DNA from 2 places in the Arthrobacter sp. B3I9 genome. Region 1 is predicted to be linked to the other one. Evidence: predicted binding sites of a transcription regulator. Region 1 holds the regulator's gene; the other holds the start of a gene.
The links. Region 1 encodes LexA, which represses DNA repair genes until DNA is damaged. Its sites were predicted from a motif close to TCGAACANNTGTTCGA; they were not measured.
Positions count from the first base shown of each region.

Region 2: QFZ65_RS10040 (DUF6504 family protein) is a predicted target of LexA. The motif match lies at 5,423-5,438, and genes of this name have one in related genera.

Region 1 covers NZ_JAUSYO010000001.1:3,052,810-3,067,255, forward strand. The annotation lists gene QFZ65_RS14200 (SseB family protein) at 1-81, opposite strand, end outside; gene priA (bifunctional 1-(5-phosphoribosyl)-5-((5-phosphoribosylamino)methylideneamino)imidazole-4-carboxamide isomerase/phosphoribosylanthranilate isomerase PriA) at 95-841, opposite strand; gene QFZ65_RS14210 (hypothetical protein) at 908-1,066, opposite strand; gene hisH (imidazole glycerol phosphate synthase subunit HisH) at 1,067-1,831, opposite strand; gene hisB (imidazoleglycerol-phosphate dehydratase HisB) at 1,828-2,454, opposite strand; partial or broken gene QFZ65_RS14225 (histidinol-phosphate transaminase) at 2,538-3,657, opposite strand; gene QFZ65_RS14230 (LysM peptidoglycan-binding domain-containing protein) at 3,748-4,245, opposite strand; gene lexA (transcriptional repressor LexA) at 4,692-5,441, shown strand; gene QFZ65_RS14240 (ATP-dependent DNA helicase) at 5,521-7,596, opposite strand; gene hflX (GTPase HflX) at 7,589-9,157, opposite strand; gene QFZ65_RS14250 (class I SAM-dependent methyltransferase) at 9,705-10,319, shown strand; gene dapF (diaminopimelate epimerase) at 10,300-11,268, opposite strand; gene miaA (tRNA (adenosine(37)-N6)-dimethylallyltransferase MiaA) at 11,278-12,201, opposite strand; gene miaB (tRNA (N6-isopentenyl adenosine(37)-C2)-methylthiotransferase MiaB) at 12,323-13,930, opposite strand; gene QFZ65_RS14270 (regulatory protein RecX) at 14,025-14,446, opposite strand, start outside.
Region 2 covers NZ_JAUSYO010000001.1:2,115,428-2,129,873, reverse strand. The annotation lists gene thrS (threonine--tRNA ligase) at 1-1,456, opposite strand, end outside; partial or broken gene QFZ65_RS10045 (DNA polymerase III subunit alpha) at 1,563-5,065, opposite strand; gene QFZ65_RS10040 (DUF6504 family protein) at 5,062-5,385, opposite strand; gene QFZ65_RS10035 (hypothetical protein) at 5,520-5,906, shown strand; gene QFZ65_RS10030 (chorismate mutase) at 5,917-6,243, opposite strand; gene QFZ65_RS10025 (VOC family protein) at 6,258-6,680, shown strand; gene QFZ65_RS10020 (SOS response-associated peptidase) at 6,693-7,439, opposite strand; gene QFZ65_RS10015 (mycoredoxin) at 7,600-7,857, shown strand; gene QFZ65_RS10010 (S-(hydroxymethyl)mycothiol dehydrogenase) at 7,965-9,050, shown strand; gene QFZ65_RS10005 (MBL fold metallo-hydrolase) at 9,047-9,688, shown strand; gene QFZ65_RS10000 (biotin/lipoate A/B protein ligase family protein) at 9,778-10,524, opposite strand; gene QFZ65_RS09995 (DUF2177 family protein) at 10,541-10,924, shown strand; gene QFZ65_RS09990 (thioesterase family protein) at 10,925-11,728, opposite strand; gene QFZ65_RS09985 (phosphodiester glycosidase family protein) at 11,854-12,828, shown strand; gene QFZ65_RS09980 (bifunctional glycosyltransferase family 2/GtrA family protein) at 12,838-13,920, shown strand; gene QFZ65_RS09975 (DUF4956 domain-containing protein) at 13,954-14,446, shown strand, end outside.

The DNA of each region.
Region 1 (14,446 bases):
GGGAAGGTGGCGGGGAGGCTCAGCGGCGCTGGCCGCCGGAGTGCCCGGCAGCGGGCCGGTGCCTGACGGCTGGGATTCCATGGGCGCGGTCCGGTCAGCGCCGGCCGGCGACGTCGAGCGCCTCAGGCAGCGTGAAATTGCCGTTGTAGAGGGCCTTGCCGACGATCGCTCCCTCAACCCCGAGCGGCACGAGGGAACGCAGCACCTTGAGGTCCTCAAGGCTCGAGATACCGCCGGAGGCGACGACGGGCTTGCCGGTCTTTTCCACCATCTGCCGCAGCAGTTCGACGTTGGGGCCCTGCAGCGTGCCGTCCTTGGTCACGTCGGTCACTACGTAGCGCGCACAGCCGGCCTCTTCCAGCCGGCCCAGCACCTCCCAAAGGTCGCCGCCCTCTTTGGTCCAGCCGCGCCCTGCCAGCGTGGTGCCGCGGACGTCCAGTCCGACGGCGATCTTGTCGCCGAAACGGCTGATCACGCGGGACGTCCACTCCGGGTTCTCCAGCGCCGCGGTTCCAAGGTTCACCCTGGCAACGCCAAGCTCAAGCGCCTTTTCGAGGGACTCGTCGTCGCGCAGTCCGCCGGAGAGCTCCACCTTGATGTCGAGCTGTCCCACGACCTCGCGGAGCAGTTCGGCGTTGGAACCGCGGCCGAAGGCGGCGTCGAGGTCCACGAGGTGGACCCATTCGGCCCCCTGCTGCTGCCAGTTGAGCGCGGCCTCCAGCGGGGTGCCGTAGCTCGTTTCGCTGCCGGCCTCGCCCTGGACGAGGCGGACGGCCTGGCCGTTGACGACGTCGACGGCGGGCAGCAGCTCAAGCACGGGCAGCGGGGTTTCGGTGGTCATCGGGGATCCTCGGCTTCTCAGGTGCGCGGGTGGACGGGGCGCGGGTGGACGGGCGCTGCCGGACAATCAGACGTCGGACAGCGTAAAGAGATAGGCAGCGAACAGCGACATAGCGGCCAGGACGTAGAACACGATCTGGACCCAGCGCGGGCTCTTCTGCTGCCGGAAGGACAGCGCCCCGCCGATCAGCAACCCGGCAAGGCCCATGAGGAGCAGGGACCACATCTAGGCGGTCTGTTCCGGGTCGGCACCGGGGGCGCTGGCAGGCGCGGCCGGTGCGCCCTTGCGCAGGCTCTCGACCCAGTTGCGCAGCAGGCGTGCACCGGCGTCGCCGGACTTCTCCGGGTGGAACTGCGTGGCGCAGAGCGGACCGTTCTCAACCGCCGCGATGAACGGGGCGCCGTGCTCGGACCAGGTGACCAGCGGGGCGGCCATCCGAGGCTGGATGACATCGAAGTCCCATTGCTGCACGCCGTAGGAGTGCACAAAGTAGAACCGCTCGTCCTCAACACCGGCAAAGAGCCGGGAGCCGGCAGGAACGGACACCGTGTTCCAGCCCATGTGCGGAACGACCTCGGCCGGCAGCAGCTCCACCTTGCCGGGCCACTCCCCCATTCCGGGCGCCTCGGTGCCGTGTTCCACGCCCGCCTCGAAGAGGACCTGCAAGCCCACGCAGATGGCGAGCACCGGACGGCCGCCGGCGACGCGGCGCCCGATCATCCGGATCCCGTCGACGGCCTTGAGCTCCTTCATGACCGTCTCGAAAGCACCGACGCCGGGAACCACCAGGCCGTCGGCGTTCAGCACGTCTTCCGGCCTGGAGCTGAGAATGACCTCGGCGCCGGCGCGCTCCAGCGCCCGGACAGCCGAGCGGACGTTGCCGGAGCCGTAGTCCAGCACCGTGACGGTGGGCTTGCCCTCCGGAGAGGCAGGCTTCCGGCCGGCGTCGGGATCGATGATGGCGCCGTCCCGCAGGACCGGGCCGGTCACAGTGCACCCTTGGTGGAAGGGATGCCCTCGACGCGGGGGTCGGGCTCCACGGCGGAACGCAGGGCGCGGGCAAAAGCCTTGAACTGGGCTTCGACAATGTGGTGCGGGTCCCGGCCGGCCGTGACGTTCATGTGCAGGCAGATGCCGGCGTGCAGCGTGATGGCCTCGAAGACGTGCCGGGTCAGCGAACCCGTGAAGTGTCCGCCGATCAGGTGGTATTCCTGGCCTGCTGGTTCGCCGGCGTGGACGAGGTAGGGCCGCCCGGAGACGTCGACGACGGCGTGCGCCAGGGCTTCGTCCAGCGGGACCGTCGCCTCCCCGAACCGGCGGATGCCTGCCTTGTTGCCCAGGGCCGTGCGCAGCACCTCACCGAAGGTGATGGCGATGTCCTCGACGGTGTGGTGGACATCGATGTGGGTATCTCCGGTCGCCTTGACCGTCATATCGATCAGGGAGTGCTTGCTCAGTGCCGTCAGCATGTGGTCGTAGAAGGGAACCGACGTGCTGATCTCGGAGACGCCGGTGCCGTCCAGGTTGATCTCGACCAGCACGGATGACTCGCTGGTGGTCCGTTCCATGCGTGCGGTCCGGCCCTCGGCAGCAATTGATCCGGTGTTGCTCATGTGGGGGTGTCCTTTGTGATGAAGGCGGTGCTGTGGTGAAGGCGGTGCGGGCGTCTGGCGACGATCTTGTCCCGCAGTTAAGTCTAGGCCCGCTGGTTCGCCGCGCTGCTCAGGATCCGCTCGAGGGCCTCAAGGAAGGCTGTGGTTTCCGTCTCAGTACCGGCCGTGACGCGCAGGTGCCCGGGAATGCCGACGTCCCGGATGAGAACCCCGGCATCCAGCAGCCCCTGCCAGACGGCGTGCGGATCTTCAAGGCCGCCGAAGAAGACGTAGTTCGAGTCCGACGCTGCGGGTTTGAGCCCCATCCGCTGCAGTTCCGATACGATCCTGTCCCGCTGGCGCTTGATGTCCTCGACGTCGGCCATGAGCGCGACTCTGTGCTGCAGCGCGGCGAGGGCCGTTGCCTGCGTGATGGCGGAAAGGTGGTACGGAAGACGGACCAGGCGCAGCGCGTCCGTCACTTCCGGTGCGGCCGCCATGTAGCCCAGCCGGGCGCCCGCAAGGGCAAAGGCCTTGCTCATGGTGCGCGAGACAATGAGCCGCTCCCGGCCCGGCAGCAACGTCAGTGCACTGGGCGTTCCCTCGTGGGCGAACTCGTGGTACGCCTCATCGACAATCACGATGGTCTGGCTGGCCTCGCCCGCCTCATATACGGCCTCCACGACGTCCAGGCCCAGGCCCGTGCCGGTGGGATTGTTCGGGGAGCAGAGGGAAGACGATGTTGGCCTGGGTCTCCCGGATCTGGCGGGCGGCCGACTCTGCAGTCAGGCCATAGCTGTCAGCCCGGAGCCCCACGATGTACTCCGTGTCGGTCCCGGCGGCGAGCAGGGGGTACATCGAGTAGGTGGGAGGGAAGCTGAGGGCGGTCCGTCCCGGCCCGCCGAACGCCTGGAGGATCTGCTGGAGCACCTCATTGGAACCGTTTGCGGCCCAGATGTTCTCTGGGCCCAGGCCGTGGCCGAGGTACTCTGCCAGCGCTTCGCGTAGTTCCGTGAACTCGCGGTCCGGGTACCGGTTCAAGCCCGCCGCCGCCTCGGTCACGGCCGCTGAGATGGCCGCGCGGACGTCCGCCGGGACACCATGGGTGTTCTCGTTGACGTTGAGGAGGATGGGGACGTCCAGCTGGGGCGCCCCATAGGGGCTCATGCCGCGCAGGTTGGTCCGGAGGGGAAGTCGGTTCAGGCGCTCTAACTGGTCAGTCACTCCCCTAGTTTAAGTGAGATCGCAGCGGGGCCTGACACTGTGACGCCAGGCGCATACGGCTGGAACCGGAATGAGGGTACACCGGCGGTGTTACTTGGCCGGGACGAAGAGGGTCTGGCCGGGCCGGACGCGCGCAGCGTCGAGGTTGTTGAGCTGGACCATCTCGGCGACGACGTCCCGGGGGTCGCGCTCGGGTGCAACGGTCCCGGCGATGGCCCAGAGCGATTCCCCCGGCTGGACGGTGACGGTCACTGTGGGAGTCACGGACAGCTCGGAAGCCGACTCGGACGCTTTGGCCGGTGCGTTCAGGAACCCGCTGAGCGAGAGGAGCAGTGCGGCCAGCAGGATCAGGGGTCCGATGAAGAAGACAAGCCGGCCACGCCGGGTCAGCCGGAGCGGGGCCTGCTTGGCACGGGAGCCGCGGGCGGCGGGAGCACCCTTGCCGGGTGCCGTCCCGGACGTGGAACCGCCGGGCCGGGAAATGCCCTGCTGGGAGATACCGTGCCGGGAGATACCGCGGCCACCGACTGTGCCGCTCTGGAAATTGCCGTGGCCGAAAGTGCCGTGAAAAGCGCTTGATGCTGACATGAACTGAGCCCTCCTGGACCATACTGTGCCGCCCGGCGTACTCCACGTACCTGCCGCCAACCGGCCTTGCTTCGAACATAGAACCGAACAACGCGTTCGCCATGAGCCGCAGCACTGCAAGCCGGCTCCGCGATATTCGAATACATATTCGAACTCTACTGATCCAGTTTTAGCACTTATGGACGAACATTGTCGAGACTCGCTAGAACAAATGTTTGAAAAAGGTGCGCGGCTGGCCTACGTTTGAGTCACAGGACAGACGCTTCTGCAGTCGGCCGCTTCCGCAATTGCATTTCCTCGGAGCTGCATTTCCTCGGAGCTGCATTTCCTAGGAGCGCTTCTGCGGCCGATCATCATTAGTTGATCAGCAGGGTCCGACATTCAGGCTGGAAGGTCCCGGTAGCTGCAGCCACAGCAGCCGGACACGATGAAAGGCAACGGCACATATGGCAGCACAAGCCACCGGCGGCAGGGCACCGCAGCGGAGCCCGCAGTCAGCGAGGCCGCCAAAGAGCCTGACTGTCCGGCAGAAGAAGATCCTGGAAACCATCCAGCGTTCGGTCACGGACAATGGCTACCCGCCTTCAATGCGCGAGATCGGTGACATTGTGGGCCTGGCGAGCCTGTCCAGTGTGACCCACCAGCTGTCCCAGCTGGAGAAGCTCGGCTACTTGCGCCGCGACCCCAAGCGGCCGCGGGCCATGGAAGTGCTCATGCCGCTGACCCTCGACGAGGGCAGCACCGAGGTTTCCGGCGTCGGGAAGTCGGGCGGCCTGCGCGCCCTGGGCGGCCACTCCGTCTCAGAACTGGCCAGCGCCACCGACACCGCCATGGTTCCGCTCGTGGGCCGCATTGCGGCCGGCGGGCCGATCCTTGCCGACCAGGTCGTGGAGGACGTCCTGCCGCTGCCGCGCCAGCTGGTCGGACACGGCGAGCTCTTCATGCTGAAGGTCGCTGGAGACTCGATGATCGATGCCGCCATCTGTGACGGCGACTGGGTGGTGGTGCGCCGGCAGGGCGATGCCATCAACGGAGACATCGTTGCCGCCCTGTTGGACGATGAAGCGACCGTAAAGACCTTCCGCCAGCGCGACGGCCATACTTGGCTGCTGCCGCAGAACACGCAATACGAGCCGATCCTCGGCGACCATGCCGTCATCATGGGCAAGGTTGTCTCGGTGCTGCGCTCCCTCTAAAACACGAACAACAGGGCCCGTCCGGCATGCCGGACGGGCCCTGTTGTTTTCGCTTTTCCGCCGGGCCGCTCCCCCTCGGCTATTTCGCAGCCTCCGTTGACGCCTGGGAGAGCCGCTCCAGGGCCGCGACGGCGACTGCCGGGTCGGTCGTGGGCCAGAACGGCGGCAGGGCTGCCCGGAGGAAGCCGCCATAGCGCTCCGTGGAGAGCCGTGAGTCCAGCACCGCTACCACGCCCTTGTCCGTCGTCGTCCGGATCAGCCGGCCCGCCCCCTGCGCCAGGCGGATCGCGGCGTGGGTAGCCGAGACGCTCATGAAGCCGTTGCCGCCCGACTGGGCCACTGCCCGGGAGCGCGCGGTCATCAGCGGGTCGTCCGGCCTCGGGAACGGAATCCTGTCGATGACCACGAGCCGGCAGGAGTCGCCCGGGACGTCAACGCCTTGCCACAGGGACATGGTGCCGAACAGGCACGTATCCGGTTCGTCGCCGAACTGGCGCACCAGCGCCGCCATGGTGGAATCCCCCTGGCAGAGAATGCTTACGTCCAGCCGGGCACGCAGCGCGTCAGCGGCGTCCTCGGCTGCCCGCCGGGAGGAGAAGAGGCACAGCGCTCCGCCGCCGGAGGCGCGGATCAGTTTCTCAAGCTCGTCGAGTGCTTCGGGCGACATGCCGCGGCCGGGTTTGGGCAAGTGCTTGGCCACGTACAGGATGCCCTGCTTGGGGTATTCAAAGGGCGAGCCGACGTCGACGCCGGTCCAGCTGGGCGCGCCGGGGCCCACCAGCCCGAGTCCGCCTGCGGCCGGTTCAAAGGCGGAGCCGATTGCCAGCGTGGCCGATGTCAGGATGACGGTGTGTTCCGCGAAGAGGCCCTCGCGGAGGCGTCCTGCCACGCTCAGCGGTGCGACGTTAATGAGGGCCGGCGCGTCTTCGTCCGGCCGCGAGTATCCCTGGGCAGGGTCAAAGGTGCTGTTGCGGGAAAACCAGACCACCTCACGGTTTTCGCGGGCCGCAAGCAGCCGTTCGCAGAGTTCCAGGATGACCATGAGCCGCGAGCGTGCCAGCTGCCGGCCGCCGTCGACGGCGCTCGTGGAGCTGTCGCCCTTGGAATCCGAAAGCGCCGCGCGGCACGCGTCACGAAGCTGGTCCACGCAGTCCAGCTGCTCGCTGTTAAGGCCGTTGGGCAGCAGTCCGCTGGGGACTCCTGCGATGGCCAGTTCAAGGTTCGATGCGGCATTGTTGAGGGCGTCCACCGTGATGCCCGTGTGCTTCCGGGCTCCGGACGCGGCCGCGTGGACCATGGCCACGGAGAGCTGCCCGGACACCGCACCGGTGACGCGGTCCTGCAGCTCGTGCGCCTCATCCACCACCACGACGTCATATTCGGGCAGCACGGCGAGGCCCTCGAAGGCGCTGACAGCCAGCATGGCGTGGTTCGTGACGACGACGTCGGCGTCGGCAGCGTTCTGCCGGGCCAGTTCGCTGAAGCATTCGGCCGCGAGCGGACATTTCTGGGCGCCGAGGCATTCCATCGATGTGACGGAGACCTGACGCCAGGCACGGTCCGTGACTCCGGGCATGAGTTCGTCGCGGTCCCCGGTGGCGGTCTCCTCAGCCCATTCCCGGAGCCGGACCACCTCCTTGCCGAGCTGGGAGGAGGGGCCGCCCATCGCTGCGGCGAAATGCGGTACGGACGTGTCCTCGCCGAGGGAAAAAAGCTGCCCCTCGGACGGTTCCTCGGAGGGGAAGCCGCCCTCGAGCTTGTGGCGGCAAACGTAGTTGGAGCGGCCCTTGACCAGCGCCACCTTCACCGGGCGCTCCAGGGCGGGGGTGATGTTCTTGAGCAGCCGGGGCAGGTCGCGGCCGACAATCTGGGTCTGCAGGGCCAGGGTGGCGGTCGAGACGAGGGTGGGCTTTTCGCTCTCGAGGGCATGCGCGATCAGGGGAATCAGGTAGGCCAAGGACTTGCCGGTTCCGGTGCCGGCCTGGACCAGCAGGTGGTCTCCCGTCTCGATGGCGCGGGCCACCTGGCGGGCCATTTCATGCTGGCCGGTCCGGCTCTGGCCGCCCATGCCGGACACCGCCCGGTCGAGGAGTTCGATCACGAACTCCTCGCCGGACGGGGTCCCTTGTCCTTCCGGATCCTTCCGGTCAGTCATTGCCGATGAACGGATCCAGTTCGGCCGCCAGTCCCTCGCGCACCATGACGACGGCGCGCGTGCCGGCCTCCTCATGGTCGAGGCTGAGGATCTCGGCGTCGGTCTCGTGCAGCTTGTTGAGCAGGTCCCCGCGGTTGTACGGAATCATCAGCTCAAGCTTCACACTGGGCCGCGGGATGCCTTCGCTGATGGCCTTAAGCAGCTCCGGAATGCCCTCTCCGGTGCGGGCCGAGACCACCACGTGCCGCGGTTCACGCTGCTTGAGCCGTTCGATCACAAACGGGTCGGCAGCGTCGGCCTTGTTCAGGACGATGATTTCCGGCACCTTGCGCGCATCGACCTCGCTGAACACCGAGCGGACAGCGGCGATCTGGCCCTCGGGGTCAGGGTGGGAAGCGTCCACCACGTGCAGGATCAGGTCCGAGTCCGCGACCTCCTCCAGAGTGGAACGGAACGCCTCCACGAGCTGGGTGGGCAAGGAGCGGACAAATCCCACCGTATCGGCAAGGGTGTAACCCAGGCCGTCCGAGGTTTCGGCCTTGCGGACCGTCGGATCCAGGGTGGCGAACAGGGCGTTCTCCACGAGCACACCGGCATCGGTCAGGCGGTTCAGCAGCGAGGACTTGCCGGCGTTGGTGTATCCGGCGATCGCCACCGACGGCACGGCATTACGACGGCGGTTGGCCCGCTTGGTTTCCCGGGCCGGCTTCATTGCAGCGATTTCCCGCCGCAGCTTGGCCATCCGCGTGCGGATGCGTCGGCGGTCCAGTTCGATCTTCGTTTCACCGGGACCACGCGAGCCCATGCCGGCGCCGGCACTGCCCACCTGACCACCGGCCTGGCGGGACATCGACTCGCCCCAGCCACGCAGGCGCGGGAGCAGGTATTCGAGCTGCGCCAGTTCCACCTGGGCCTTGCCTTCACGGCTCTTGGCGTGCTGGGCAAAGATGTCCAGGATCAGTGCCGTGCGGTCAATGACCTTGACCTTGACGATGTCCTCCAAGGAGCGCCGCTGGGACGGTGCCAATTCGGCGTCGACCACCACGGTGTCCGCGCCGGTGGACATCACGATGTCCTTCAGTTCCTGCGCCTTGCCCGAACCGAGGAAGGTGCTCGGGTCCGGCTTGGCCCGGCGCTGGACGATCCCGTCAAGGACCTCCGAGCCGGCCGTCTCCGCGAGGGCTGCGAGTTCGCGCAGCGAGTTTTCGGCGTCGGCGAGTGTGCCTTCGCTCCAGAGGCCTGCGAGCACGACGCGCTCCAGGCGCAGCTGCCGGTATTCGACCTCGGTGACGTCTTCGAGTTCGGTGGACAGGCCCGCGGTGCGGCGCAAGGCGTGCCGCTCCTCGAGATCCTGCTGGTCGCCGTCGTGGTTGCTGAAGTCCTCGTCCGCGCCGGAGATCGCCTGGGCCTTACCGAGCGCCGGCTTGGGCTCGGCCGCAGCGGGGGCGGCGGCCCGGGCAGGGGTGTCCTTGGAGAGGATCCGGTCGATGACAGCTTGGATTTCCGCAGGGCTCATGTCCTGGGCTGCTGAATCGGATCCGGTGTTGGGCTGACTGGTCATGGTCTCCTTTGAAGGTTCGGCAGTTTCAGAATAGTGCCGATTGGAAGTCTGCGGGGCGGTATTCGCGCTGGGCTGACGACTATTGGTCAATTCGGTTCTCCTGGATGCCCTGCGGCAGCAGTACCGCGGGCAGGGTGGGCTCCGTGCGGGAGCGGTGAACAGCAAAGCTGTAGATAAGGGAAGGAACACGGCGGTTGTCGCCGGACTGTGGGACAGTCTTGGGGCTGTCCGGGAGCTGGACTGGAAAAGCGCCGCTGGACTCAGAAGAGCACTGCTGGACTCCAAGGGGCCGGGCGCCAGGCGGGACCCCTGAAAAGGATCACCGGTTGTGGTGGCGCACTGAGCGGAAGGTAATTACCTGCGTCGCTGCGGGGACGGGACAGAGCCTATGCTGGCTACTTGGCCCGTGCCGGCTACTTGAAGTTCAAGATCATATATCAATCTTACCAGAACGGTTTTCCGCGCCGGGTCGCCCTGCCCTCCGCGGGCGCGTGAGCTTGCCCACCGGTTTCCCATAGCGGCCGGGCGCCAACTAATCTGGCCAGTTATGGAGTCTGCACACTATTTCAGCGCCCAGCCGGCCGGGCCCTTCACCCGCAAGCCACTGACGGTGGAACTGGCCGGCGAGACCCGCCACCTGCAGACGTCCTCGGGAATCTTCAGTCCGGACGGGATAGACAAGGGAACGGCCGTTCTGCTGGCCGACGTCCCGTCCCCGGCGCCGCAGGGCAATCTCCTGGACATCGGCTGCGGCTGGGGCCCGATTGCGCTGACCATGGCGCTGCGGGCACCGCACTCCCATGTTTACGCCGTCGACGTCAACGAGCGCTGCGTGGCGCTGACGAACGACAACGCGGCGCTCCTGGGGCTGCGGAACGTCACGGCAAGCACTCCGGACGCCGTCGACCCCGAGCTGCGCTACGACACCATCTGGTCCAACCCGCCCATCCGGATCGGCAAGGACGAGCTTCACGCCCTGCTGCTGCTCTGGCTGCCAAGGCTCGCACCGGGCGGCTCGGCGTGGCTCGTCGTCCAGAAGAACCTGGGGTCCGATTCGCTTCAGCGCTGGCTGGCGGCCGAGCTGGACGGAAGCTTCACGGTGACGCGGGAGAGCACGTCGAAGTCCTTCCGGATCCTGCGGGTCAGGAAAGCGTCCCGCTAGCGACGATCACGGCCGGACCGCTGAGCTCGACGTGTTCGTGGCCTTCCGCGCCGAGGAAGAACTTCACGCCGACAACACCGCCGGGCACCCGGACGTTCCAGACATCCGGGGCGCCCTGGCCGGCCCAGTGGCGGATGGCGACCGCCGCGGCGCAGGCCCCGGTCCCGCAGGACTGGGTCTCCCCGACGCCGCGCTCGTGAACACGCATCGTGATTGTTCCGACGCCGTCGTGGACCAGCGGCTCGGACGGCACCACGAACTCAACGTTGGTGCCATGGGGCGGGACGGGGTCCACGTGCGGAGCGGTGAACAGCTGGGTGGCCTCCATTTCGGCGGGTTCGGCCAGCGCCACCACGGTGTGCGGGTTTCCCATGCTTACCGAGAGGGCGGGCCGGGCGACCTCGAGGCCCTGGGCACTGACCAGCGAGTCCATGGCGCGCGCCGTCGCGTCCCCCGGAAAGATGAATTCCCACGGGCCCATGTCCACGGCGTAGCCGCCGGCGGTACGCACGATCGTCTTGGCGCCGCCCCGGGTGCCGATGGTCAGCGATTCGCCGGCAGGCAGGTCCACCAGGCCTTCGGTGATCAGGAAGTGCACGAAGACGCGGACGCCGTTGCCGCACATTTCCGACAGCGAGCCGTCGCCGTTGCGGTAGTCCATGAACCACTCGGCATCCGGGTGTTCCCGGAGCAGGTCCTGGCCCTCGGGGAGCAGCCGGGACGGGACGGCGCGGATCAGGCCGTCTCCTCCGATGCCGCGGTGGCGGTCGCACAGCGCGGCCACCTGCTCCGGGGTGACCGACAGCGTGCCCTTCGGGTCCGCGAGAAGCACAAAATCGTTCCCTGTGCCGTGGCCCTTGGAGAACGGAAGACCGCTGAGCGCTGCCGTGGTGGCATCGGCGTTCGGGTCAGGGTTCCGGTTGGCGGCCACGGTGAGGGTTTCGTCCATACTCCAAGGTTACCTTTCCGGTTGCCGGGCCAGGTCCGGGCCGGCGGCACCGGGGCTGCAGGCCGCGGCGGCTTTGGCCACGACTTCCGGATCCCGCCAGTCCAGCCAGTGGATGCGGGGGTCCGCGCGGAACCACGTGAGCTGGCGGCGCGCGAACTGCCGGGTCGCGACGATGGTCTCCTCGGCTGCCTTCCCGACGTCGGACTCGCCGTCAAGGACTTTGAGGAACTGGGCGTAGCCGAGGGCCCGGGGGGCGGTCCTGCCCATGCGCAGGCCGGCAGCGTCAAGCCGCCGGACCTCTTCGAGGAGTCCCTGTTCCACCATGGCATGGACGCGGCGGGCGAGCCGCTCCCTGAGCTGCTCGCGGTCCACTGCGAGGCCGATCTGCACGGCGGGCTGGACGTACTCGCGGGTGGGCATGAAGGAGCTGAAGGGGCGTCCGGTCAGTTCGTGGACCTCGAGGGCGCGGATGATCCGGCGGGCGTCGCCGAGCCGGGCGGCGGATACCGGATCCACCGCTTCCAGCCTGCTCCGTAACGGGCCGGGGCCGGCGGTTTCCAGTTCTGCTTCCAGCCGGCGGCGGACGGCGGGGTCGGTGCCCGGGAATTCCAGCACGTCCAGGGCGGCGCGGACGTAAAGTCCGGAACCGCCTGCCAGGATGGCCCGTTTGCCGCGGGCATGGATCGCCGCAATCAGCGCGCGGGCCTGCTGCTGGAAGTCGGAGACGCTGGCTTCCTCGGTGACGTCAAGGATGTCCAGGAGGTGATGCGGTACTCCCCTGCGTTCGGCGTCGGTGATCTTGGCGGTGCCGATGTCCATGCCGCGGTAGAACTGCATCGAATCGGCGTTGATCACCTCGCCGTCCAGCTCCAGGGCGAGCGAGACGGCGAGGTCCGACTTGCCGGACCCTGTGGGCCCGACGACGGCAATCACCGGCGGGGCGGCCGGTGGGGCTGCTGCGGCGCCCGCCGGTGCGCTGGCGGCCGGTGCTGCGGCGCCCGCCGGCGCGGGGCCGGCTCTGCCGCCGGAGCTGTCCTGCGGACCTGCCACCGGGCTAGCGGCTGCGGATCGGAAGGGCCGGCATGCCGAGGGAGACGCCCGTCTTGCCGGCAGCGGCACCCGGTGCGGGTGCGGGAGCGCCGCAGGAGTCAGCCTGCGACCTGTCCCAGGCGTCGCCCGCCCGGGACCGGCGGAGGGAGTAGTCCTCGGCGGACGCGGGGTCGGCGACGAGATGGAAGGCTGCTGCCTCGGTGATGGTCACCGTCACCAGGTCGCCCGGGCGTGGTACCTCGGCGCCGGCGGGCACGGAGAAATGCACCAGCCGCTGGTCCTGGGCGCGGCCGGAGAGCCGGTGGGTTTCCCCTGCCTTGCGGCCGGACTGCGCCGTGACCATGACCTCGACGTGCCGGCCGAGCTGGCGGGCGTTTTCCTCGGCGGCGATCCGGTCCTGCAGCGCGGTGAGGCGCTCGAAGCGTTCCTGGACCACGGCCTTGGGGAGCTGGTCCGGGAGGTCTGCGGCGGGGGTGCCGGGCCGTTTGGAGTACTGGAAGGTAAAGGCGGTGGCGAAGCGTGACTTCTCCACGACGTCGAGCGTGGCCTGGAAGTCTTCCTCGGTCTCGCCGGGAAAGCCGACGATGATGTCCGTGGAGATAGCCGCGTGCGGAATCTTGTCGCGGACCTTGTCCAGGATGCCGAGGAACTTCGCCGCGCGGTATGAGCGCCGCATGTCCTTGAGCACCTTGTCCGAGCCCGACTGCAGCGGCATGTGCAGCTGCGGCATGACGTTGGGCGTCTCGGCCATGGCATCGATCACGTCGTCGGTGAAAGCCGCCGGGTGCGGGCTCGTGAACCGCACACGTTCCAGCCCTGCGATATCCCCGCAGGCGCGAAGGAGCTTGGAGAAGGCCTGCCGGTCGCCGAATTCCACGCCGTAGGAGTTGACGTTCTGGCCGAGCAGCGTGACCTCGATGGCACCGTCGTCCACCAGGGCCTGGATTTCGGCCAGGATGTCGCCCGGGCGGCGGTCCTTCTCCTTGCCGCGCAGGGCCGGGACGATGCAGAAGGTGCAGGTGTTGTTGCAGCCCACGGAGATCGAGACCCAGCCGGCATAAACGGAGTCGCGCTTGGTGGGCAGGGTGGAGGGAAAGACGTCCAGGGATTCGAGGATCTCCAGCTGCGCCTCGTTGTTGTGGCGCGCCCGGTCCAGCAGGGCGGGAAGTGCCCCGACGTTGTGCGTGCCGAAGACGGCGTCCACCCACGGGGCTTTCTTCAGGATGGTTTCCCGGTCCTTCTGCGCCAAGCAGCCGCCGACGGCGATCTGCATGCCGGGGTTGGCGGCCTTGATGGGCGCGAGGATGCCCAGGTTGCCGTAGAGCTTGTTGTCGGCGTTTTCCCGCACCGCGCAGGTGTTGAAGACGACGACGTCGGCCAGCTCCCCGGCGGCCGGAACGTACCCGGCGGCTTCGAGCATCCCGGACATGCGCTCGGAATCGTGGACGTTCATCTGGCAGCCGAACGTCCGCACCTGATAGGTACGGGCCGCCGTGTCTGCTACCTGTGCCGTGTCTGATGCCGCCGCGTCCACTGCCGGGGCGGTGTATGCTGCCGGGGCGTCCAGAGGAGGGGTGGTGCCGGATGCTGGGGAGGAAATGGTCAAACTCACCTGTTAAGGGTAACGGGTCCGTGCGGTGCGTGCGCGGGCGGCGATGGCAGCGCCGGTTGCCCGGGCACGCTCCGGCCGCGGTGCGGAGCCGCTGCTAGGCTTCTGCTTCCGATTCGGCATGAGCTGCGGCATGGTCAAGGACCTCCCCCACGATCCGGAAGGCCTGCGAGGGCTGATATCCCTTGCGCGCGAGCATGGCGGCCAGCCGCCGTGTGGTCTTGTCCCGGAACTCGCGGTCCTCGAGCCCGGCGGCACCGCGGAGCTTGCGCTCGACGAGCTCCCTGGCCGCTGCTTCCTCGTCCTCGTCGGTGAGCTGTTCCAGGGCAACGGCGGCCACGTCGGCGTCGATGCCCTTGTCGGCGAGTTCACGCCGCAAGGCGCCTTTGGCGAGCTTCCGGCTCTGGGAGCGGCTGCGGACCCACATGTCGGCGAAGTCCGCGTCGTCCACCAGCCTGACTTCCTCGAAGCGGTCGAGGACAGCCTCGGCAACGTCCTCGGGGACGTGCCGCTCCGCCA
Region 2 (14,446 bases), 940 kb from region 1:
GAACGAGCTCGAGGCCCGAGGCTTCGGCCACTTCGGCGAGGGTGCGGGTGGCTTCGTCCCAGGTGGCGTCATCGCCCACGAACTTGTCTTGGTTCTTGGTGGACAGTTCCAGGTAGAAGTCGTCCAGGCCGTAGTCCTTGAGGAGTCCCAGCACGAAGTTCAGCGTGGTGGTCAGCTCGTCCTTCATCTGCTCACGGGTGCAGTAGATGTGGGCGTCGTCCTGGGTCATGCCGCGGACCCGGGTGAGGCCGTGTACGACGCCTGACTTCTCGTAGCGGTAGACGGAGCCGAACTCGAACAGCCGCAGCGGCAGTTCACGGTAGGACCTCCCCCGGGAACGGAAGATCAGGTTGTGCATGGGGCAGTTCATCGGCTTGAGGTAATAGTCCTGGCCGGGCTTGCGCACGGTGCCGTCCTCGTTCAGTTCCGCGTCGATGTGCATCGCCGGGAACATGCCCTCCCGGTACCAGTCCAGGTGGCCCGAGACTTCGTAGAGGTGGCCCTTGGTGATGTGCGGCGTGTAGACGAACTCGTAGCCGGCATCCACGTGGCGCTGGCGGGAATAGTCCTCCATGGCCTTGCGGATGATGCCGCCCTTGGGGTGGAACACGGGCAGGCCCGATCCCAGCTCGTCCGGGAAGGAGAACAGGTCCAGCTCGGCGCCGAGTTTGCGGTGGTCGCGGCGTTCGGCCTCCGCGATGCGCTCCTGGTAGGCCTTGAGGGCGTCCTTGGTGGGCCAGGCGGTTCCGTAGATGCGCTGCAGCTGCTGGTTGTTCTGGTTGCCCAGCCAGTAGGCGGCCGAGGACCGGGTCAGGGCGAAGGCGTTGGAGATGAGTTTGGTGTTGGGCAGGTGCGGGCCGCGGCACAGGTCGCACCAGACGCTGTCGCCGCTCTTGCGGTCCACGTTGTCGTAGATGGTGATGTCACCGGCGCCGACCTCGACGTTGACGCCTTCACCGGCGTCGGCGGCGTCGTTCTTCTTGCCCAGCAGTTCGAGCTTGTAGGGCTCGTTCTTCATCGCCTCGCGGGCCTCGTCCTCGGACACCACGCGGCGGACGAACTTCTGGTTCTGGTTGATGATCTTGAGCATCATCTTTTCCAGGGTCTTCAGGTCCTCCGGAGTGAACGGCTCCGCGACGTCGAAGTCGAAGTAGAAACCGTCCGTGATGTACGGGCCGATGCCAAGCTTGGCGTCGGGGCGCAGCTGCTGCACCGCCTGGGCCATGACATGGGCAGTGGAGTGGCGCAGGACGTTGAGGCCGTCCGGGGAATCGATGGTCACGGCCTCGACCGTGGCGTCCTCGGGAAGCGGCTGGTCCAGATCCTTGAGCTCGCCGTTGACGCGGGCCACAACAACGTCGCGGCGCTCAAAAAAGAGTTCCGCGCCGGTGGTCCCGGTAGTCACCTTGGTCTCTTCGCCGTCGACGAGAAGGGTGATCTGCTGGGCATCTGACACGGGTGTCTCCTATTCAAAGTTAAGGCTTCGTAGCTTGTGGCGTACGGGGACCACAGCCAGCCTCGTCCATGCTATCGGTTTCTCCGGAGGCCAACCAACGCGCCCCTCAGCCGTTAAACCCGGTGATGGCCAGGTTCCGGGTAATCCCGTCCAGCGCTCCCGGAGGCTCCGGTTCACGGTGGACAGGCACGCCGGAGGCAGGTTCAGGGAAGGGCAGAGTGCCGGTGTTGCTGAGGTCCCAGGCCATGCTGGCGCTGATGCTGATCCCCCGCGGACCGGTCCGCCGGGTGGTGCCGCGGATCAACAGCAGCCGGGTGCCGAACAGCAAGGACCCCGCCTGCTCCTGGGCTTCGTGGAAGAAGACGGAATCCACGCAGCCTGTGCCGTCGTCGATGCTGATGAACACCACCCGGCGGCCGCCGCGCATGGGCGGGGTCTGGGTGGCGACCCGCACGCCGGCGACGAGCACCTCGGTGCCGTTGCGCAGACCCAGCAGCTTGTCGGCGGTGGTGACACCCAGCCGGTCCAGCAAGGGCCGGTGGCTGGACATCAGGTGGTCGCTGACGTCCACCGCCATCAGGTCCAGTTCCGCCCGGACGGTGTCCACCAGGGTCGGTGCGGGCAGGACGGGCTTCAGGTTGCTGAGTTCGACGTCGCCTAACGGCAGGGCCAGCTGCCCGTCAATTACCTCGGTGCCTTTCCGGTGCGGCCGTCCCTGCAGGCTCTGCAGGTGCTGGACCAGGTCGGCGCGGTTGCCGGAATTGCCCGAAGCCCTGTGCAGGGAATCGAAGGCGCCCAGCTGGGCCAGCCGCTGGATGCTCGGCTTGCTCAGCCGGGACCGGGCGCGCAGGTCAGCGAGGGAATCATAGGGCTGTCCCGCCACGATCCGCTTCAGCTCGGCGGCGGAGAGGCCGTATATGCCGTTCAGGCTCAGCCGGGATGCCGAGCTTGCCGCGGTCCGGGCCGGCCGCCACGCGCTCCACCCGGTACTCGGCCTGGCTCAGGTTGATGTCCAGGGGCAGGATCGGGATCCCCAGCCGCCGGGCCTCCGCGACCAGCAGGCGCTTGGGATACATCCCGGGATCGTGCTCCCACAGCCCGGCGAGGAACGCCTCAGGATGGTGGGCCTTGAGCCAGGCTGACTGGTAGGTGGGCACGGCAAAGGCGGCCCCGTGGGCTTTGCAGAAGCCGAAGCTGCCGAAGGCCTTCAGCGTCCCCCAGACCTTGTCCACCACCTCGGGGCTGTAATTCCGTGTCCGGGCCTCCTTGCGGAAAAACTCCTCGACCTTGCCTTCCAGGACCTCATTGCCGAGGGCCCGGCGGAATTCATCGGCCCGCGCCAGCCCGCAGCCGGTCATCACATCGAAGGTTTTCAGGATCTGCTCGTGGAACACAGTGACGCCGTGGGTCTCTTTGAGGACCGGTTTGAGATCCGGATGCGGATAGACCTCCGGCGCGAAGCCGTGCCGGTGTTCCAGGAAGGGCCGCACCATATCCGATTTCATCGGCCCCGGCCGGAACAGCGAGATGTCGATAATGAGGTCGTTGAACTCCCGCGGCGCAAGCTTGCCGATGAGCTCTCGCTGCCCCGGGGACTCAATCTGGAAACAGCCCAGGGTGTGGGTGCTGCGGATCAGTTCATACGTGGGTTCGTCATCGAGCGGTACGGCATTGAGGTCGATCTGGCCGTCCGCGGAGATGTAGTCGGGTCCTGTTCCGTCCGGACCTGCCGGATGGGAGCCCGCCGCCACAACCTCGGCCTTGGAGGGATGCAGCCGGATGACCTCGCGGACCGCGAAGGCCATGGCGCTCTGCATCCGGACCCCAAGGACATCCAGCTTGAGCATGCCCATGGGGTCCATGTCGTGCTTGTCGAACTGGCTCATCGGCAGGCCGAGTCCACTGGGCTGGACCGGGGTGCGGTCCAGCAGGGTGGCGTCCCCCAGGATGACGCCGCAGGGATGCATGGAGATGTGGCGCGGGAGCCGGTCCAGCCGTTCGGTGAGGTCCACCAGCAGGTCCAGCTGCTGGTTTCCGTGGTGGTCCCGTTGTTCCACCCGGCCGGCGAATTCCTTCAGTTCCGGTTTCTCCTCCAGCGCCTCCCGGAAGTTGCGGGCAGAAAAACGCCACAGCTGCTTGGCGATATCTCCGATTTCTCCTTCCTCCATGCCCAGCGCCAGCCCGGCATCACGCACAGCACCGCGAGCGCGGTAGCCGTTCTGCATGCTCATCAGCGTGACGCGTTCAGAACCGAAGCGCTCAAAGATCTTCCGGTAGACGTTGTGCCGTTCGGCGCTTTCGACGTCGATGTCGATGTCCGGCAGGGTGGCGCGGTCCCGGGACAAAAAGCGTTCGAAAATGAGGTCGTGCTCGAGCGGGTTCACCTGGCTGACCTCGATCAGGTAATTGACCAGACTGGAAGCCCCGGATCCGCGGGCCTGCGGCCCGCACTCCCATGTCCAGGATCATCCGGGAGACTTCGGCCACGGTGAGGAAGTAGGAAGCGAAGCCCAGGCTGTCGATGATCCGCAGCTCATGACCGAGCCGGTGGCGCAGCTGCTCCGCCGCTTTCCCCCTGATTCCGGGGAAACGGCGGCTGATGCCGGCCTCGCAGCGCTGGGTGAGCTCCACGAGGGGGTCCCCGGCGATTCCGATCACTGACGCCTCCGGAACCACCGGCTGCTTCCACCCCATGTCCGCGACCGGGTCCATCCGGCAGCGGTCCGCGAGCGCCTCGGTCTGGGCCATCAGCCGCTTCAGGTCAGCGGTGCCGTATCCCGCCGCCGCCATGATCTCCTTGCCCAGCTGCAGCATCTGGGAAGCCGATTTGAGCCAGCCCTGCCCGTTGGGCTGGAGCAACGGGGCAGCCGAAAGCTCCGGCAGCGACTTCAGGGTACGGGCCGAGTCCAGCACATCAGCCGTGGCGGCCCCGTCCTCGGCGACGTAGCGCACGGCATTGCTCAGCACGGCGGGCACACCGTGTTCCGCGGCGAGTTTGAGCATCCGCACCGCGTGGGCGGTGCTCAGTGGTTCTCCGGGCGTGCTGAGCTGCGTGACCACCTCGGCGGCGAGCGTCCCCGGTGGCAGGGCGTCCAGCCAGCGCTTGAACAGTGTGCGGGGGCGCAGGTACCGCCGGCCGCCCATCTCCCGTCCGACGTCGGAGTCGGGTCCGATCAGGACGGTCAGCACCGGTTGCAGGGTTTCCGGGGAAAGGGTCCGCGAGGCGAGCTCCGCCCGGGTGACGGCGACGGGCACCGGTCCCCCGGCCTTGCCGGTGGTGCGGGCATGCGCGTCGGAGATCAGCCGGCACAGCGCCCGGTAGCCGGCGCCGTTGTTGTGCCCGTGGGCCAGGACCAGGACCCGTCCGCCCACCTGGGTGCTGAGGTCGCCGTCGTCGTCTAAGACCGCCAGGTCCACCCCGACGATCGGATCAAGTCCCGCGGCCATGCAGGCCTTCAGGTGCTTGACTGTCCCGTACAGGCCGTCGCGGTCTGTGCATGCGAGCGCGGTCGCGCCATCGGCGGCCGCCGCGGCCGCCAGTTCATCGGGCCAGGAGACTCCGTAATGGGCGCTGAAAGCGGTGGCAACGTGGAGATGGGTGAAGCTCATGCCGATTTTTGGGGGCGGAGGGCATCATGGATCCGCAGCAGGCGCCAGCGTCCGCTGCGCACATGCCGGGTCAGGTCAAGGGTGAGGGTTTCCGGTTCGGGGATTCCATCCTGGCGCACCTGGACGCGCCAGATCTCGTGGTCAACAATCCCGGGTCCGCTTCCCAGCGGCGCCCGCTGTTCCTCGGCCCACCACTGGCGCCGCTCATACCAGCGGATCGGCTCGGCACACACGGTGTAGTGCCGGCCTTCCCAATCCAGCTGAAGCGGGACACCTGTTGGGGTGCAGACAACGTCAACCGACGCGCTGAACATGCCCAATGTGCCTCCCGGACCAACCAAACTGCAGAGTAACTATTCGAATATATCTTCGAATAGTTCCAGTCTACGCCGGGGCCGGGGCAAAACCTAGATTCGGGGTGGACGGACGACTGCGCTGGGAGCAGGATTGAGCCATGAGCTCCCATAACGCACTCCTGAAGCACGTCAGCATCGCCGCCAAGGACACCGCCTTGGTGGCGAAGTTCGATATAGAGGGCAATATCCCGGGCCAGGGCGCCTACGTGGTAGGCCTTCTAGCCGCCGAACCGGACTTTTCGCACCAGCGCAGGCTGGGGATTGAGTTCATGAACGGCGAGGCCGTTTCCTTCTACTACTTCAACCACGACGGCACGGAAGAGAATTTCGACCTCAAAGGTGTGGAGCATTCAGGCAACTCCATCACCGGGAACTTCCCCATAGAGACGGTGCTGGGCCTCCCCAAGGGGCACCTCATGACCGCCTTCAGCGACTGTGACGGCCGGGAGTACCAGGCCAACGTTCCGGTGGAAGAGGCCCTCTGAGCCTGACCCGCTAGGAGCTGGCTTTGTAGACTTCCAGTTCCAGCGTGATGAAGGCATCGATCATGGCCCGGTACGTCTTTTCGACCAGGTCAACGTCGATGTCCTTGTGTTCGGCAGTCGCCTTGACGTGTTCGATGACCCGCTCCACCCGCCCCGGAGCCCGCACCTCGGCGCTGTCCGCCTTGAGCGTGCCGGCGATCCGGATCAGCCGTTCCCGGCGTCCAATCAGGGCCACAATCTGCTCGTCGACCTCATCGACGGCAACCCGAACGGCAGCGAGCTGCTCCCGGTCAGCCCGGGCGGTTTTGTCGTCTGCGTGATTTGTGGACATATGCATGACAGTATCCAAATATGCAGCCACGAGTCGACTTAATTTCGCTGGGTGTCCGCAGTGTTGACGCCTCCCGCCGCTTTTACGTTGAGGGCCTCGGCTGGGCCGTGCACCGGGAAGTGCCGGGCGAAGTCCTCTTCATCCAGGCCAACCACGGCCTGCTCCTTTCGCTGTGGGATGCGGGGCAGATGCAGTCCGAGGCGGCCACCGATCCCCCGGCCGGGATTCCCTGCATCACGCTGAGCCACAACCTCGGCAGTGCCGCGGGAGTCGACCAGGTGATGGCGGACGCCGCGAGGGCAGGGGCCGCGATCGTCACTGAGGCCAAAACGCAGCCTTGGGGCGGCTACACCGGGTACTTCGCCGACCCGGACGGCTACCGGTGGGAGGTTGCCTTCAACCCCACCTGGAAGGTCGACGGCGACGGCCGGGTGACGCTCTGACTCTCCCTTGGGCTAGAACAGGCTTCCTACCGGCTGGATGAGCTCCGGGGAGTCGTTCCTGACGTTCCCGACGGCGGTGCCGACGGCGTCGATCGTCCAGCCCTCCGCGACATCATGCGCCCCCGCCCGCACCAGCCCCACGAGGGCGGCGGCGTCGTCGGCCTGCGGGTCCAGCCAGTTCTGCATGGTTTCGCGGTCCATGGGCAGCGGAACCCGGTCGTGCAGCGCGGTCAACTCGGCCAGCACGCCTCCGGCATAGCCTTCGGGGGGCGAGTCGGTCGTCATGATCGAGGTTGAGAGCAACCAGCGCTCCGGATCGTCCTCGGACTTGGACGGATCCTTCCACCATTCATAAAGCCCGGCAAAGACAATGGGCCGACCATCCTTGGGGTGCACGTAATAGGGCTGCTTGTTGCGGCCTTCGCCCTTCCATTCGTAGTAGCCGTCGGCCGGGACGGCGCAGCGCCGCGAGCGCGTGGCCTTGCGGAAGGCCGGCTTCTCCAGAACGCTTTCGCTCCGGGCGTTGATCATCTTCGAGCCGATGCCCGGGTCCTTCGCCCACGACGGGACCAGGCCCCAGCGCGCGATGTGCAGCTGGCGGACCGGCTCACCGTCCACCAGCCGCTCCAGGAGCACCGGCACGTCCGCCGTCGGGGCCACGTTCCACGATGGCGGGATGGCGATCTCCTCCTCGAGTCCGGCGTCGAACTCGGCCAACAGGTCTCCGACGGCACGGGCCATCACATAGCGTCCACACATGGCACCAGCATGCCACCGCTGCCGGCCGTGCGGGAATAGCCGGCTTCGGGTTACGGTTGTTGGATAACGTAAGACTTTTGCAGCGACAGGCCGCCGCTGGCCAGCACAGTTAGAGTGCACCGCTAGCGGGCACCGTCAACCAGCCCTTGAGGAGAACTTCGTGGACTTCACCCCCGAATCCGGAACCATCACCATGTTTTCAACCACCTGGTGCGGGTACTGCAACCGCCTGAAGAAGCAGCTGGACGCCCAGGGCATCGGTTACACCGAGATCAACATCGAAGAAGTCGAAGGCACTGCCGACCTCGTCGAGCAGCTCAACGGCGGCAACCGCACCGTTCCCACCGTGCTGTTCCCGGACGGCACCGCGGCCACTAACCCTTCCGCAGCAGAGGTCAAGAGCCGGCTCGCCGCCTAGGCCCCACGCCCATTTCCGATGTCAACCACCAAGGCGCGGTCCTGCGGGACCGCGCCTTAGCGCGTCCCGCGCTCACATGAACACGGGCGCAAGAAAGGAAGATTTTCATGGTCCACAAGGTTAAAGGCGTAGTAGCCCGCTCCAAGGGAGCACCCGTGTCGGTGGAGACCATCCTGGTTCCGGATCCCGGCCCCGGAGAGGCGCTGGTGGATATCCTCACCAGCGGCGTCTGCCACACCGATTTGCACTACAAGCTCGGTGCCATCAACGATGACTTCCCGTTCCTGCTGGGCCATGAGGCCACAGGCGTGGTCAGCGCCGTCGGACCGGACGTCACCGAGGTGGCCCCCGGCGACCGGGTGGTCCTGAACTGGCGGGCCGTCTGCGGCGAATGCCGGGCCTGCCGCCGCGGCAAGCCGCAGTATTGCTTCAACACGCACAACGCCACCCAGAAGATGACGCTGGAGGACGGCACCGAGCTCACGGCCGCGCTCGGCATCGGCGCCTTCGCCGAAAAAACCCTTGTTGCCGCCGGCCAGTGCACCAAAGTAGACCCCGACGCCGACCCCGCCGCCGTCGGGCTGCTCGGCTGCGGCGTCATGGCGGGCATCGGCGCCGCCATCAACACGGGCAACGTCCAGCGCGGCGATTCTGTCGCCGTCATCGGCTGCGGCGGGGTGGGCACCGCGGCCGTCGCCGGTGCCGCGCTTGCCGGTGCCACCACCGTGATTGCCGTGGACATCGACGCCAAGAAGCTCGAACGGGCCAAGGACATGGGCGCCACCCACACCATCGATTCCTCTACGGCGGACCCGGTGGAGGCCATCCGCGAGCTCACCGGCGGCTTCGGCGCCGACGTGGTCATTGACGCCGTCGGACGCCCCGAGACGTACAAGCAGGCCTTCTACGCCCGCGATCTTGCCGGCACCGTGGTGCTGGTCGGGGTACCGAGCCCGGAGATGGCGCTGGAGCTGCCGCTGCTGGACGTCTTCGGCCGCGGCGGCTCACTGAAGTCCTCCTGGTACGGCGACTGCCTGCCCTCGCGCGACTTCCCGATGCTCATCAGCCTCTACCGGCAGGGCAAGCTGGATCTCGATGCCTTCGTGACCGAACGGATCACGATCGACCAGATCGAGGAAGCCTTCGACAAGATGCACGCCGGTTCCGTGCTGCGCTCGGTGGTCGAACTGTGAGCGGCGGAAACGGCGTGCGGATCGACCGGCTGGTCACCTCGGGCACGTTTTCGCTCGACGGCGGCACCTGGGATGTCGATAACAACGTCTGGATCGTCGGCAACGACGAGGAATGCCTGATCATCGACCCTGCACACGATCCGGCGGCCGTCGAGGCCGCCGTCGCCCGGCGCAGGGTCAAGGCCGTCCTGCTGACCCACGGCCACGATGACCATATCGGCGCCGTCGGCGAGGTCCGCGGCCGGCTCGGAGCTCCGGTATACCTGAACCGCGAGGACTGGATGCTGTGGGAGCGCGTGTTTCCGGGCACCGAACCGGAGCACGCCATCGCGGACGGGGACACCTTCGAGGTCGCGGGTGCCCGCCTGGTGGCGCTGCACACGCCGGGCCATTCGCCTGGGTCCACCTGCTTCTACCTGCAAAGCGAAGGGACGGTCTTTTCCGGCGACACGCTCTTCCAGGGCGGCCCGGGCGCAACCGGCCGCTCCTTCAGTGACTTCCCCACCATCATCGAATCCATCCGGGGTAAGCTGCTTACGCTCCCCGCGGACACCGTGGTGCTGACCGGCCATGGCGATCCGACGACGGTCGGCGCCGAAGCGCCGCAGCTCGAGGACTGGATCGCCCGGGGCCACTGAGCGCACCCTAAACCCCATCGATTGCTCCGAAACTGCCGTTATGAACCTTCACAACGGCAGTTACGGAGCAATCGATCGGGGTGGCAGCGTTAGCGCAGGGTGCTGAACTGCGCGTGGTCCAGTTGCGCATAGCGGGCATAGGTATCGAGGACAGCCGCCTCGACGGCGTCGACCCCCACGTGCGGGACGAGGTCGTTGACGGCGCCCGCCGTCGCCGGGTCCCACTCCAGGCCCAGGGCGGCGTAGCTGGCCTCCAGGACGGCCCGGATGGGGGCCGAGTTCTCCACCACGATCACCGAGCTGAACAGCCAGCCTCCCGCGACCACCCGCTGGGCTGTGCCGACCAGCTTCACCTGGTGGGACGGCAGCTCCGTATTCCGGCCGTGCACGCTGAATTCGCCGGGGCAGTACTCGCCGGGGATCTCGCCGACGGCGGCGTCCACGCCCGCGCTGCGGAGCGCCTGGGCCAGCAGTTCGCCGAAGAACGAAAAGCGGCCCTTGGCACCGGCGATCGCGTCCCGCTCCGGTTCCAGATGGTCGACCACCAGGGTCCCCTGATGGTAGGCAGCGGCCCGGCCGCCGGCCTTACGGACCAACGGCTCAAAGCCCAGGTTGCGGCAGGCGCGGGCGGCGTCGTCGAAGCCGGGGAGATGCTTGTCCCGCTGCCCGAATGCTACCGTCGGCACCGGGCGGTAGAGCCGGAGCGTGGGTCCCAACCGGCCGGCCTTGACCTGCTGCAGCAGCCCGATTGCGAAGTCCAGGTCAGCCGCCGCGCCCAGCGACTCCTCCTGCCGGACAATGGTCAGCGTCCGTTCTCCGCCCATGGCTTCCGGCATGTTGTTATGCTCCCTTATGGTCATCCTGCAGTTCCTCGTCGTTGCCGCCGCGTTTGCCGTTCTCGACTCCGTCTGGCTCAAGTCGACGAGCAAGTTCTACCGGCGCAATCTGGGGCACCTCCTGGCGGACAAACCCCATCTAGGGTACGCCGTCGTCTTCTACGTCCTGTACATCGCCGGAATCGTCTTCTTCGCGCTCCGGCCGGCGCTCGACGGCGGCAGCTGGCTCACGGCCCTGGGTTACGGCGCCGCCCTGGGAACGTTCGCCTACGCGACCTATGACCTCACCAACGCCGCGACGCTCAAAAAGTGGCCTCTCAGCATCGTGGTGGTGGACATCCTCTGGGGCGCCGCGCTGACCGGCCTGGCCACGGCGGTCGGCTGGCTCGTCTTCCACTAGCTAGGACGCCCGCAGGGTCAGGATCTGTTCCGCCCGGCCGAACGGCCCCTGAAGGTCGTGCAGCACCGTCGAGGTCAGGCCGATCCCGTCCGTTCCAAAGGAGACCTCATTGTCCAGCCCCAGCCACTCCCCTTCCGGCCGGCGGTACATGTGGATCTGCAGGTCCAGGTTGGGAAAGGCGTAGCTGCCCTTCCCCGGCGGGACGCGCGCGGCGATCCCGTTGGCCGTGTCCACCAGCCCGATCAGCCGGGCCAGGTCGCTGCTGTCCTCCTTGTTGGTAAGCGGGTGCCCGGTCTGCAGCCAGACCGTCCCCGAGCCGGCGCGGTGGCCCTCCGCAATCCGCATCTGCAGCGATTTGATGTAGCCGCCGGGCCAGACCTTTGCCGCGTCGTAGGGCTCGCAGGCTTCGGGCGCCGGGATCCGGGGATCCTCGAAGGCCGCGATGGCGGAGGTATCGGACATCATCATCCGCCAGGCCGTCGCTCGGATGGCCACGCGCCCGCCGGCCACCAGCTCGGCCTGCACCAGCTCGATGGTCCGCCCGGGGCGGAGCGTCGTGGTGGTGACCTCGAACTCGCCGCCCGGGATCAGGCCGAGGATCTCATAGCTGAGGCGCGCCATGCGCATGTCGTCGCGGGGCTCATGGCGGTCCAGGCAGTCCGCCATGATGCCGGAGGCGGGGGCCATGTGCTGCTCATGCTCGTTCCAGGCACCCTGGGCGTGGATGGTGGAGCGGAACCGCCCGTCGCCCAGCACCTCGTAGTAAAAGTCGCCCTCGGCAAGTTCCGGTAGTACAGCAGTCAACGTCCGCCCTTTCGCGTGGCTGGTGATTTCCCAACACCCTACCCTTCTGTGCCGGTCGCAGCTTTCACAGCTCCCGCTCAACTAAGGCTCACGGCCGGTATAAGTCCGGTGCCTAGAAATAGTGCATGACTCCTGACACGAACACACTCCGGTTGGGCGGCCGAGTGCGGCGCGCCGTGCTGGCCGGGGCCCTGGCCCTGACCCTCTCCGCGGGAGGCGCCACGGCCTGGGCGCTGGACCGCTTCGTCTTCGAACACGTCGAGATTTCCGACGTCGCGGCCTACGAGGCAAGCCAGGGCGTAACGTCCGGCGTCGCCGGCACGGCGGACTCCGCCGGCACCGCGGCCGAGACCACGGCCACCTCCTACACCTCCGCCGACTCCAGCATCAACATCTCCACCGTCGTCACCGGCAGCGGCAACAGCACCGTCACCTACTACGTGGCCGACGTCGTCCTCACCGACGCCACTGTCCTGCAATCCGCCTTCGCCAACAACAGCTTCGGCGAGAACGTCACGGAGACCACGTCGGCCACGGCTGCTGACCACGACGCCGTGTTCGCCATCAACGGCGACTACTACGGCTTCCGGGACTCCGGCATCGTCATCCGCAACGGCGTCGTCTACCGCGATGAGGGCGCCCGCCAGGGCCTGGCCTTCTACCGGGACGGGACGGTGAAGGTCTACGACGAAACCGGCACCACAGCCGCGCAGCTCGTGGCGGACGGGGTCTGGAACACCCTGTCCTTCGGTCCCGCCGTCCTTGAGAACGGCCAGGTGGTGGACGGCATCGAGGACGTTGAAGTGGACACCAACGTCGGGAACCACTCGATCCAGGGCGCGCAGCCGCGGACGGCCGTGGGAGTTGTCGGCACCAACCACCTGGTCTTCGTCGTGGTGGACGGACGGAGCCCGGGCTACAGCGCCGGCGTCACCATGACCGGCCTCGCGGACATCATGCAGCGCCTCGGCGCCACCACGGCGTACAACCTGGACGGGGGCGGTTCCTCCACGATGTATTTCAACGGCCAGCTCGTCAACAACCCGCTGGGCCAGGGCAAGGAACGCGGCACTTCCGACATCCTGTACATCGGGAACTGAGCCGAAGCCATGATCATCCTGATACCGGCCTATGAGCCGGACGACCAGCTGCTGCGCCTGATCCGGTCCATCCTCAACGCGGCTCCGCAGCTTACGCTCGTAGTGGTCGACGACGGCAGCGGACCGGCTTACGGGCCCGTGTTCGACGGCGCGGCCCGGCTCGGGTGCACCGTCATCAGCTATGCGGCAAACCGGGGCAAGGGCCACGCGCTGAAGGCGGGCTTCGGCTTCATCGCGGACCACTTCCCCGGCCGGGACGTTGTCTGCGCGGACAGCGACGGCCAGCACCGCGTCGAAGATATTCTCCGGGTCGCCGACCGCCTGCCCGTCGCGTCGGACGTGATGGTCCTGGGCGCCCGCAGCTTCAGCGGCCAGGTCCCGGCCAGAAGCAGAATCGGCAACACCGCCACCCGGTGGCTGTTCCGGCTGGCCACCGGAGAAGACATTCCCGACACCCAGACCGGGCTCCGGGGATACCCGGCGGGAATGCTGCCCTGGCTCCGGGGTGTCCCCGGCGAGCGCTACGAGTACGAACTCAACATCCTGCTCGAGGCCGGACAGGCCGGCTACCTGATCCGGACGGTCGGCATCGCCACCGTCTACCTTGACTCCAACTCCGGTTCGCACTTCCGCCCCTTCGCTGACTCGGTGCGGATCTACGCTCCCCTGCTGAAGTTCCTGGCGTCTTCCCTGGCCGCCTTCGTTGTCGACACCGCCGCGTTCCTCATCCTCATCGCGGTCACCGGCTCGGTCCTGTTCGCCGTCGTCGGTGCCCGGGGCATCAGTTCGGGGGTGAACTTCCTGATCAACCGGCACCTGGTGTTCCGCCACGGCGGCGAGCACAAGGCCGGCCGTACCGGCACGCGGTACTTCGCCCTCGTCGTCGTCCTCCTAGGCGCAAACCTCGCCCTGATGTCGGCGCTGGACCGGGTCGCGGTGGCGGCCCTTCCGGCCAAGCTGCTGGTGGAAGCGGCCCTGCTCACGGTCAGCTACTCCGTGCAGCAGCGGTTCCTGTTCACCCCCGGACATGTGCACTCATATACCCGCCATGGTCCCGGCACAGTTCCCGCACAGTTAGCGCGGGAATCGTAGAGACCAATCCACCCACTGACTCCGGAGATTCCCATGACACCGCTTATCCTCATCGCCGCCGACCTCGCCGGCATCAGCGTCCTGACCTTCGCCCTGTACCTGCGCCGGCACCGCCGCCGCGACCTCGTGGTGTCCTACCTCGGCATGAACGTGGGCGTGATGGCCGTAGCTGCCGCGCTCGCCGGGTCGGCCGCCGGCATCGGACTCGGCCTGGGCCTGTTCGGAGTGCTGTCCATCATCAGGCTCCGTTCCACGGAACTAAGCCAGCACGAGGTGGCCTACTACTTCTCGGCCCTGGCGCTCGGACTCATCTCGGGCCTGGGCATCGAGCCGGTGTGGCTGCCGCTGTCCCTGATGGCGATGATCCTGCTGGTCATGTTCGTAGGAGACCACCCGCGCGTCCTGCCCGCCTACCGGCACCAGACAGTGGTCCTTGACCGTGCGATCGCCGCCGAGGCCGAGCTCATCGCCCGCCTCGAGGAGGTCCTGCACGGCACGGTCCACTCAGCCACCGTGCATGAACTGG